2 regions of the Bacillus sp. MBGLi79 genome follow, and region 1 is predicted to be linked to the other one. Evidence: predicted binding sites of a transcription regulator. Region 1 holds the regulator's gene; the other holds the start of a gene.
The links. Region 1 encodes NrdR, which represses ribonucleotide reductase genes. Its sites were predicted from a motif close to AACACNATATATNGTGTT; they were not measured.
Positions count from the first base shown of each region.

Region 2: nrdI (class Ib ribonucleoside-diphosphate reductase assembly flavoprotein NrdI) is a predicted target of NrdR. The motif match lies at 1,742-1,759, and genes of this name have one in related genera.

Region 1 is NZ_CP026521.1:3,226,573-3,231,044, reverse strand. It holds gene C1T29_RS16460 (winged helix-turn-helix transcriptional regulator) at 1-278, shown strand, start outside; gene C1T29_RS16455 (glyceraldehyde-3-phosphate dehydrogenase) at 483-1,505, shown strand; gene speD (adenosylmethionine decarboxylase) at 1,744-2,124, shown strand; gene nrdR (transcriptional regulator NrdR) at 2,388-2,846, shown strand; gene dnaB (replicative helicase loading/DNA remodeling protein DnaB) at 2,961-4,379, shown strand; gene dnaI (primosomal protein DnaI) at 4,406-4,472, shown strand, end outside.
Region 2 is NZ_CP026521.1:2,216,882-2,221,353, forward strand. It holds gene miaA (tRNA (adenosine(37)-N6)-dimethylallyltransferase MiaA) at 1-517, shown strand, start outside; gene hfq (RNA chaperone Hfq) at 557-778, shown strand; gene C1T29_RS11015 (YmzC family protein) at 974-1,246, shown strand; gene C1T29_RS11020 (hypothetical protein) at 1,328-1,558, shown strand; gene nrdI (class Ib ribonucleoside-diphosphate reductase assembly flavoprotein NrdI) at 1,802-2,194, shown strand; gene nrdE (class 1b ribonucleoside-diphosphate reductase subunit alpha) at 2,154-4,256, shown strand; gene nrdF (class 1b ribonucleoside-diphosphate reductase subunit beta) at 4,274-4,472, shown strand, end outside.

The sequences.
Region 1 (4,472 bases):
GCACGAGTGAATTAAAGCGCCTGATGCCCAACATCACGCAAAAGATGCTGACCCAGCAGCTGCGTGAGCTGGAAGCGGACGGTGTCATTAACCGGATCGTTTATAATCAGGTTCCTCCCAAAGTGGAATATGAGCTCAGCGAATACGGGCGCAGCTTAGAAGGAATTTTAGATATGCTGTGTGCTTGGGGAGCGAATCATATTAACAGAGTGTACGGAGATACATTTTCTGTGTTAGAAGAAAGTGTGCTCAATGATAAGTTGAAACAGGAATCATAAGCATGAAGGCAGTCAGTGCAGAGCGCTGGCTGCTTTTTGGCTGTTACGCCTGATATTTTGTGCAAGAAAACATATGATGTATCATAAATTAGCGTTATAATCGTTGATTTTTATCAATATGTACTGGCGAATTCGTTTTAATGTGTTATACTAATTTTAGATAGTAACATATTAGGATGGCATAATTGATAAGGGGTGTCCAACATGAAGGTAAAAGTAGCGATCAACGGGTTTGGAAGAATCGGAAGAATGGTTTTCAGAAAAGCGATGTTAGACGATCAAATTCAAATAGTGGCCATTAACGCCAGCTATTCCGCAGAAACGCTGGCTCATTTAATAAAGTATGACACAATTCACGGCAGATACGATAAAGAGGTTGTGGCTGGTGAAGACAGCCTGATCGTAAATGGAAAGAAAGTGCTTTTGTTAAACAGCCGTGACCCAAAACAGCTGCCTTGGCGGGAATATGATATTGACATAGTCGTCGAAGCAACAGGGAAGTTTAATTCAAAAGATAAAGCGATGGGCCATATAGAAGCGGGCGCAAAAAAAGTCATTTTGACTGCTCCGGGAAAAAATGAAGACGTTACCATTGTGATGGGGGTAAATGAAGACCAATTCGACGCTGAGCGCCATGTGATTATTTCAAATGCGTCATGCACGACAAACTGTCTTGCACCTGTTGTAAAAGTGCTGGATGAAGAGTTTGGCATTGAGAGCGGGCTGATGACTACAGTTCATGCGTATACGAATGACCAAAAAAATATTGATAACCCGCACAAAGATTTGCGCCGGGCGCGGGCTTGCGGTGAATCCATCATTCCGACGACAACAGGAGCGGCAAAGGCGCTTTCGCTTGTGCTGCCGCATCTGAAAGGAAAGCTTCACGGCCTCGCCTTGCGTGTCCCTGTTCCGAATGTCTCATTGGTTGATCTCGTAGTTGATCTGAAAACAGATGTTACGGCTGAAGACGTAAACGAGGCATTTAAACGCGCTGCCAAAACGTCGATGTACGGTGTACTTGATTATTCAGATGAACCGCTTGTATCGACTGATTATAATACAAATCCGCATTCAGCGGTCATTGACGGGCTTACAACAATGGTAATGGAAGACAGAAAAGTTAAGGTGCTGGCGTGGTATGACAACGAATGGGGCTACTCCTGCAGAGTTGTTGATTTGATCCGCCATGTAGCGGCACGAATGAAACATCCGTCTGCTGTATAAAATAAGGTCATGGACACATTTTAAAGAAAAAACCCTTAACAGCATATTTCTAAAAAAACGCACCTTGCAAATTAGACTTAAACACAGTATACTATTTTTCGTGAACTTCTTGCTTGAGACTGTTTCGGAATTACTTAAAGGGTTAGGACCTCTCCGGACTAACTTTCCCCCGTGGTAAATGGCCGACCCAGTTGTTGGAATTTCACTTTTTAATTCTTGTTAAGGGGGGTCCATGACTATGGAAACAATGGGGCGTCACGTTATCTCCGAGCTATGGGGATGCGATTTTGATAAGCTGAATGACATGGATTTTATTGAAAAAACGTTTGTAAATGCTGCTCTAAAATCAGGTGCTGAGGTGCGCGAGGTTGCATTTCACAAATTTGCACCGCAAGGCGTAAGCGGAGTTGTGATTATTTCTGAATCACACTTAACGATTCACAGTTTTCCTGAGCACGGATATGCGAGCATTGATGTTTATACTTGTGGAGACTTAGATCCTAATGTTGCTGCTGATTACATCGCAGAAGCATTACATGCTGATACAAGAGAAAACATTGAAATACCGAGAGGAATGGGGCCTGTGCAAATTAAACAGGCGCAAGCAAAAGTACTATAAAGTAAATGCGAACACAAAGGGAGCTGAAGCTAGAAGGCCATTATGCGCTTTTTAGCTTATGCTCCTTTTATTTTTTATAAAGAAACGAGAGTGTCAGCTTTTTCTTTTTTCATTTTTTTTGTAAAATAAGAAGGAGATTTTCACAAACCACCTAATGCCATAGAAACAAATTTAACAACGGCTCTCCCGACAGATGCTGTCACAAAAGGCGGAGGCTGCCGAAAATACATTGCAGGGAACGATATAGTTGGGAGCTGATTTTATTGAAATGTCCTTCATGCCAGCATAACGGAACGCGAGTCCTTGATTCACGGCCTGTGGATGACGGGAAATCGATTCGCCGAAGACGCGAGTGTGAATCCTGCCACTACCGATTTACGACCTTTGAGAAAGTGGAGGAAACCCCGCTCATCGTTGTGAAAAAAGAAGGTGTGCGTGAGGAGTTCAGCAGAGAAAAAATGCTGCGCGGCCTCATAAAAGCATGCGAAAAAAGGCCTGTTTCACTCAAAACGCTTGAAGACATGTGCTTTGATATTGAAAAAGAACTTCGCAATCAAGGCTGCTCTGAGGTGAAGAGCGAGTTCGTCGGAGAAATGGTCATGGACCGGCTGGCTAAGATTGATGAAGTCGCATATGTGCGGTTCGCGTCCGTCTATCGACAGTTTAAAGATATAAACGTCTTTATCGACGAATTAAAAGACTTAATAAAGAAAGAGCGTTAAAAGAGCTAAGAGGATTCTTCTAGCTCTTTTCTCATGTGCAAAATTGGCATTTGATAGATATAAGAAACGGTGTAAAATGAAAGGTAGAAACAAATTCGGAAGGTTTGAGAATGTATGGCTGACTATTGGAAAGATGTACTGCCTGTAGACCCGTATGTGGTTAAAAGCAGATCGATGCTGCAGGATATTGACAGACAAATTATTACACAACTGTACCAGCCCTTAATCGGCCCTGTTGCATTCTCTCTTTATATGACATTGTGGGGAGAGCTTGAACAAAACCGTCTGTGGGGCGGAGAGTCCACACATAGACAGCTGATGGGGATGACACAGTCCAACTTAAAAACGATCCATCAGGAACAGGGGAAGCTCGAGGGCATCGGATTACTGAAAGTATATATGAAAGAATCCGAGCGGCAGGAGCGCCTCTTTATATATGAACTTCTTCCGCCGCTCAGGCCAAATGAATTTTTTGAAGACGGAATGCTGAATGTTTTTCTGTACAATAGGGTCGGAAAAACGAAATATCAGCAATTAAAACAATTTTTTACGCACCCGGCCATTTCAGAAGATGCGAAGGACATTACGCGGCCGTTTAATCACGCGTTTGAATCGCTGCAGCCGAGTGAATGGAAGCTCACATCTGATATGGAGGAAACGGTAAGACTTGCCGAGGGGAACGAGTATACTTCTGTCGGACAGGCTCCGTCCTACACCATAACGGAGGATGTGTTTGATTTTGATTTGTTTTTAGCGGGACTTTCTGAGACGATGATTCCGAGAAAAGCGATGACCCAGCAGGTGCGGGACACAATCAAAAAGCTTTCTTATCTGTACGGAATTGACCCATTGCAGATGCAAAATGTCGTGATGAGCGCAATTGATGAGCATGATGTCATTACGACGGAGGCATTAAGAAAAGCGGCCAGCGACTGGTATCAAATCGAAAGAAACGGACAGCTGCCCGATTTAGTGGAAAAAACACAGCCGGTGCATCTGCGTGAAGGCGAAAAACCGGCAGAAGAGGATTCTCTGGACGGGAAGCTGATCGCATTGCTGGAGACGATTTCTCCGAAGAAGCTTCTGCAGGACATTGCTGACGGAACAGAGCCGTCAAAAGCGGATCTGAAAATCATAGAAGAAATTATGTTCGAACAGAAACTCGAGCCAGGCGTCACAAATGTGTTAATTTATTATGTCATGCTGAAAACCGACATGAAGCTGTCGAAAAACTATATTCAAAAAATCGCGTCGCATTGGGCACGAAAAAAGGTGAAAACGGTCAGGGAAGCGATGAAACTCGCGATAGAAGAGAACCGCCAATACCTTGAATGGGCTGAGGGAAAAACAAAGTCTTCGAAACGAAACCAAAAAGTGATTCGCGAAGAAAAGCTTCCTGACTGGATGAAAGAAAAAGAAACAGCGTCCGATTCAGAATCCGGACAGCAGAAGCTGCATCCGCAAGATTTGGAAGAACAGAAGAAAAAGATGATGGAAGAAATGCAAAAACTGAAAAAATACTCTGCCTATTAAAGACAGAGATGCGGGGTGAGGAATAGATGGAACCAATCGGCCGTTCCCTGCAGGGCGTAACCGGCAGGCCGGATTTTCAAAAACGTCTTGAAC
Region 2 (4,472 bases), 1.0 Mb from region 1:
TGCCAAACTTGCTGCAGCAGATCCCGAGGCAGCAGCTGCGATTCATCCTAATAATACAAGAAGAGTCATTCGCGCGCTGGAAATTTTACATACGTCCGGAAAAACGATGTCCCAGCATTTGAAGGAACAAAAACGAGAACTTCTGTACAATGCAGTGTTAATTGGCTTGACAATGGATAGAGACACGCTTTACGAAAGAATTAATCAGCGGGTCGATTTGATGATGCAGTCAGGCCTTCTTCCGGAAGTGAAACGCTTATACGACAAGAACGTGAGAGACTGTCAATCAATACAGGCGATAGGCTATAAAGAGCTGTATGCATATTTTGACGGTTTTGTGACACTTTCCGATGCTGTCGAACAGCTAAAGCAGAACTCGAGGCGGTATGCGAAACGCCAGCTGACGTGGTTTCGCAACAAAATGCAGGTCACATGGTTCGATATGACACCGCCTGTTGATATGGAGCTGAAAAAAAAGGAAATTTTCACACATATAGCAGGAAAACTCGAACTTTAATCGAAACTGTATGATATAGAGAATCAAGGAGGACGAAACATGAAACCGATTAATATTCAGGATCAGTTTTTGAATCAAATCCGGAAAGAAAATACGTATGTCACTGTTTTTTTGCTGAACGGCTTTCAGTTGCGGGGCCAGGTGAAAGGCTTTGATAACTTTACCGTATTGTTGGAATCGGAAGGTAAGCAGCAGCTTATATATAAACATGCGATCTCAACGTTTGCGCCGCAAAAAAACGTCCAGCTTGAACTCGAATAGATCAAAAAATGCCATGTCAAGACATGAGGAAAGGCTGCCGGGGGTTCCCGGCGGCCATTTTTAACATGAATCCACTTTTGCTCCAAGCTTTTTGTGTAAGCTGACCATGCCAAGGCACGGTCTTTTTTTATGAGAACAACATACGGAAGTAAAAATGGTATATTATGTATAAAATGAATTTGGGGGTGATCGACCTTGTTTGAAAGTGAAGCAGAACTGAGACGAATCAGGATTGCACTTGTATGGATAGCTGTCTTTTTACTGTTCGGGGCGTGCGGGAATCAAGATACCATCATTGAAACAGACAGCGGCAATTCAGACTATGAAACGCCTCAGCCAACCTCGTTTCCGCTTGAACATAATCATTTTGGCGTGATGGAGGACGGCTATATCAAAATTTATGAGTATAATGAGTCCCGCAATGAGGTAAAGCTGAAGAAAGAATACGCGGATGACGAGCTTGAATAAAATTCACAAGCATTCGAATTTACAAAGCGGATGCCAGCCGCTAAACTAAATACAGACACAGATCAAACAGAGGGTGAAAAAATGAAGCATAAAGTGATCGTGAATCATTGGGAAGAAATTTGCGAAGATGATTCTTGCTATGAATACGGAACAAGTATCATTGTGAACGGAAAAGAATTAATCAGAGAAGCGTCAATTATCACTGCTTTGAAGGCGGTTTTAGAAGAGATCGGCGCGGATGTTGAAATAGAAGAAACAGTAGAGAGCGAAAAATGCTGTGATAGCTTAAGAAAAAAAAATCTAGACTACTAAGCAGTTTTTTTTCATGTTATGATAAACATCGGCTAAAAAACGACACCCCGAGTAGGACGAGAGATGATTCTCGTTCTGCTCTCTTTTTTGGGCCCTAATGAGTCTGTCTATTTGCCTGATTTGATCAAAATATGAATTTTTCATAAAAACGAATCTATATATTGTGTTTTTACTAGAGGGTAGTATACTATATATAGTGTTAGTGATGAGAGATTCATATTTTTTGATAGGTCGTGATAAAACGTGGTACAAATCATATTTGATTCGAAAACAGGGAATGTTCAGCGGTTTGTGAATAAAATAGGCTTTCAGCAGATACGCAAGGTGGACGAAATAGACCACGTGGACACTCCGTTTGTTTTGGTCACCTACACGACAAACTTCGGTCAGGTACCGGCATCAACACAATCATTTCTCGAAAAATACGCCCATCTCTTATTAGGAGTCGCTGCGAGCGGCAATAAAGTATGGGGCGATAACTTTGCAAAAAGCGCCGATACCATTTCTAGACAATATCAGGTGCCGATCTTGCACAAATTTGAACTCAGCGGCACATCTAAAGACGTTGAATTGTTTACTCAGGAGGTAGAAAGAGTTGTCACAAAATCAAGTGCCAAAATGGATCCAGTTAAATAACGAAATCATGATCCAAAAAGATGGAAAATTCCAGTTTGATAAGGATAAAGAGGCTGTACATAGCTATTTTGTAGACTATATCAATCAAAACACAGTTTTCTTTCACGATTTAAAAGAGAAGCTGGATTATTTGATTGAAAACCAATACTACGAAGAGGAATTCTTAAGCCTTTATTCTTTTGAAGACATTAAAGAAGTGTTTAAGACAGCTTACGCTAAGAAGTTTCGTTTTCCTTCCTTCATGAGTGCGTTTAAATTCTATAATGACTATGCTTTGAAAACGAATGACAAGAAAAAAATCCTCGAGCGTTATGAGGACCGGATCTCAATTGTTGCGCTGTTCTTCGCCAACGGCGACACTGAGAAAGCAAAAGAATATGTGAACCTGATGATCAATCAGGAATATCAGCCGAGCACACCGACATTTTTGAATGCCGGCAGAAAACGCCGCGGAGAACTTGTCAGCTGCTTCTTGCTGGAAGTCAATGATTCCTTAAACGATATCTCAAGAGCGATCGATATCTCCATGCAGCTTTCTAAGCTGGGCGGCGGGGTTTCTCTTAACCTGTCCAAGCTCCGTGCGAAAGGTGAAGCCATTAAAGATGTTGAAAATGCGACAAAAGGCGTTGTAGGCGTCATGAAGCTTCTTGATAACGCGTTCCGTTACGCTGACCAAATGGGGCAAAGACAAGGGTCCGGCGCGGCGTACTTAAACATTTTCCACCGCGATATCAATGATTTTCTTGATACGAAAAAGATTTCTGCGGATGAAGATGTGCGTGTCAAAACGCTTTCTATCGGTGTTGTCATTCCGGATAAGTTCGTTGAGCTTGCACGTGAGGACAAAGCGGCTTATGTATTCTATCCGCACACGATTTATAAAGAGTACGGCCAGCACATGGATGAGATGGACATGAACGAAATGTACGACAAATTTGTCGACAACCCTCGGGTCAAAAAGGAAAAAATCAACCCGCGGAAACTGCTTGAAAAACTGGCGATGCTTCGTTCTGAATCAGGCTATCCATACATCATGTTCCAAGATAACGTGAACAAAGTGCATGCGAATAACCATATTTCCAAGGTGAAATTTTCTAACCTTTGCTCTGAAGTGCTGCAGGCATCTCAAGTTTCTTCATACACAGACTATGATGAAGAAGATGAAATCGGTTTGGATATTTCCTGTAACCTAGGCTCACTTAACATCCTCAACGTTATGGAGCATAAGTCAATCGAAAAAACAGTCAAGCTTGCGACAGACTCTTTAACACATGTGTCTGAAACGACTGACATCCGTAATGCGCCTGCTGTAAGACGGGCAAACAAAGCGATGAAATCAATCGGTCTAGGCGCTATGAACCTTCACGGCTACCTTGCGCAAAACGGTATTGCATATGAAAGCCCGGAAGCGCGTGACTTTGCAAACACGTTCTTTATGATGGTGAACTTCTACTCCATCCAGCGTTCTGCGGAAATTGCAAAAGAGAAAGGCGAAACGTTTGATCAATATGAAGGCTCAACCTATGCAACGGGTGAATACTTCGACAAATACGTTTCCGCTGATTTCTCGCCGAAATACGAAAAAATCGCCAATCTGTTTGAAGGTATGCATATCCCGACGACAGAGGATTGGAAACAGCTAAAAGCATTTGTCGCTGAACACGGTATGTATCACAGCTACAGATTATGCATTGCGCCGACAGGCTCTATCTCATACGTGCAATCAAGTACGGCGTCTGTTATGCCGATTATGGAACGAATTGAAGAAAGAACATACGGCAACTCAAAAACGTATTACCCAATGCCTGGGCTTGCATCTAATAACTGGTTCTTCTATAAAGAAGCCTACGATATGGACATGTTCAAGGTTGTGGATATGATCGCGACTATCCAACAGCACATTGATCAGGGCATCAGCTTCACATTGTTCTTAAAAGACACAATGACGACCCGTGATTTAAACCGAATCGATCTGTATGCACATCATAGAGGAATTAAAACCATTTACTATGCAAGAACGAAAGATACTGGGCAAGACAGCTGCCTTTCTTGTGTTGTTTGATTAAAGGAGAGTTTATAGTGACAAAAATTTATGACGCAGCAAACTGGTCAAAGCATGAAGACGATTTTACCCAAATGTTCTATAACCAAAACGTGAAACAGTTCTGGCTTCCGGAAGAGATTGCTTTAAACGGCGATCTCCTCACATGGAAGTACCTCGGAAAAAATGAGCAGGACACTTATATGAAGGTACTTGCAGGACTTACGCTTCTTGATA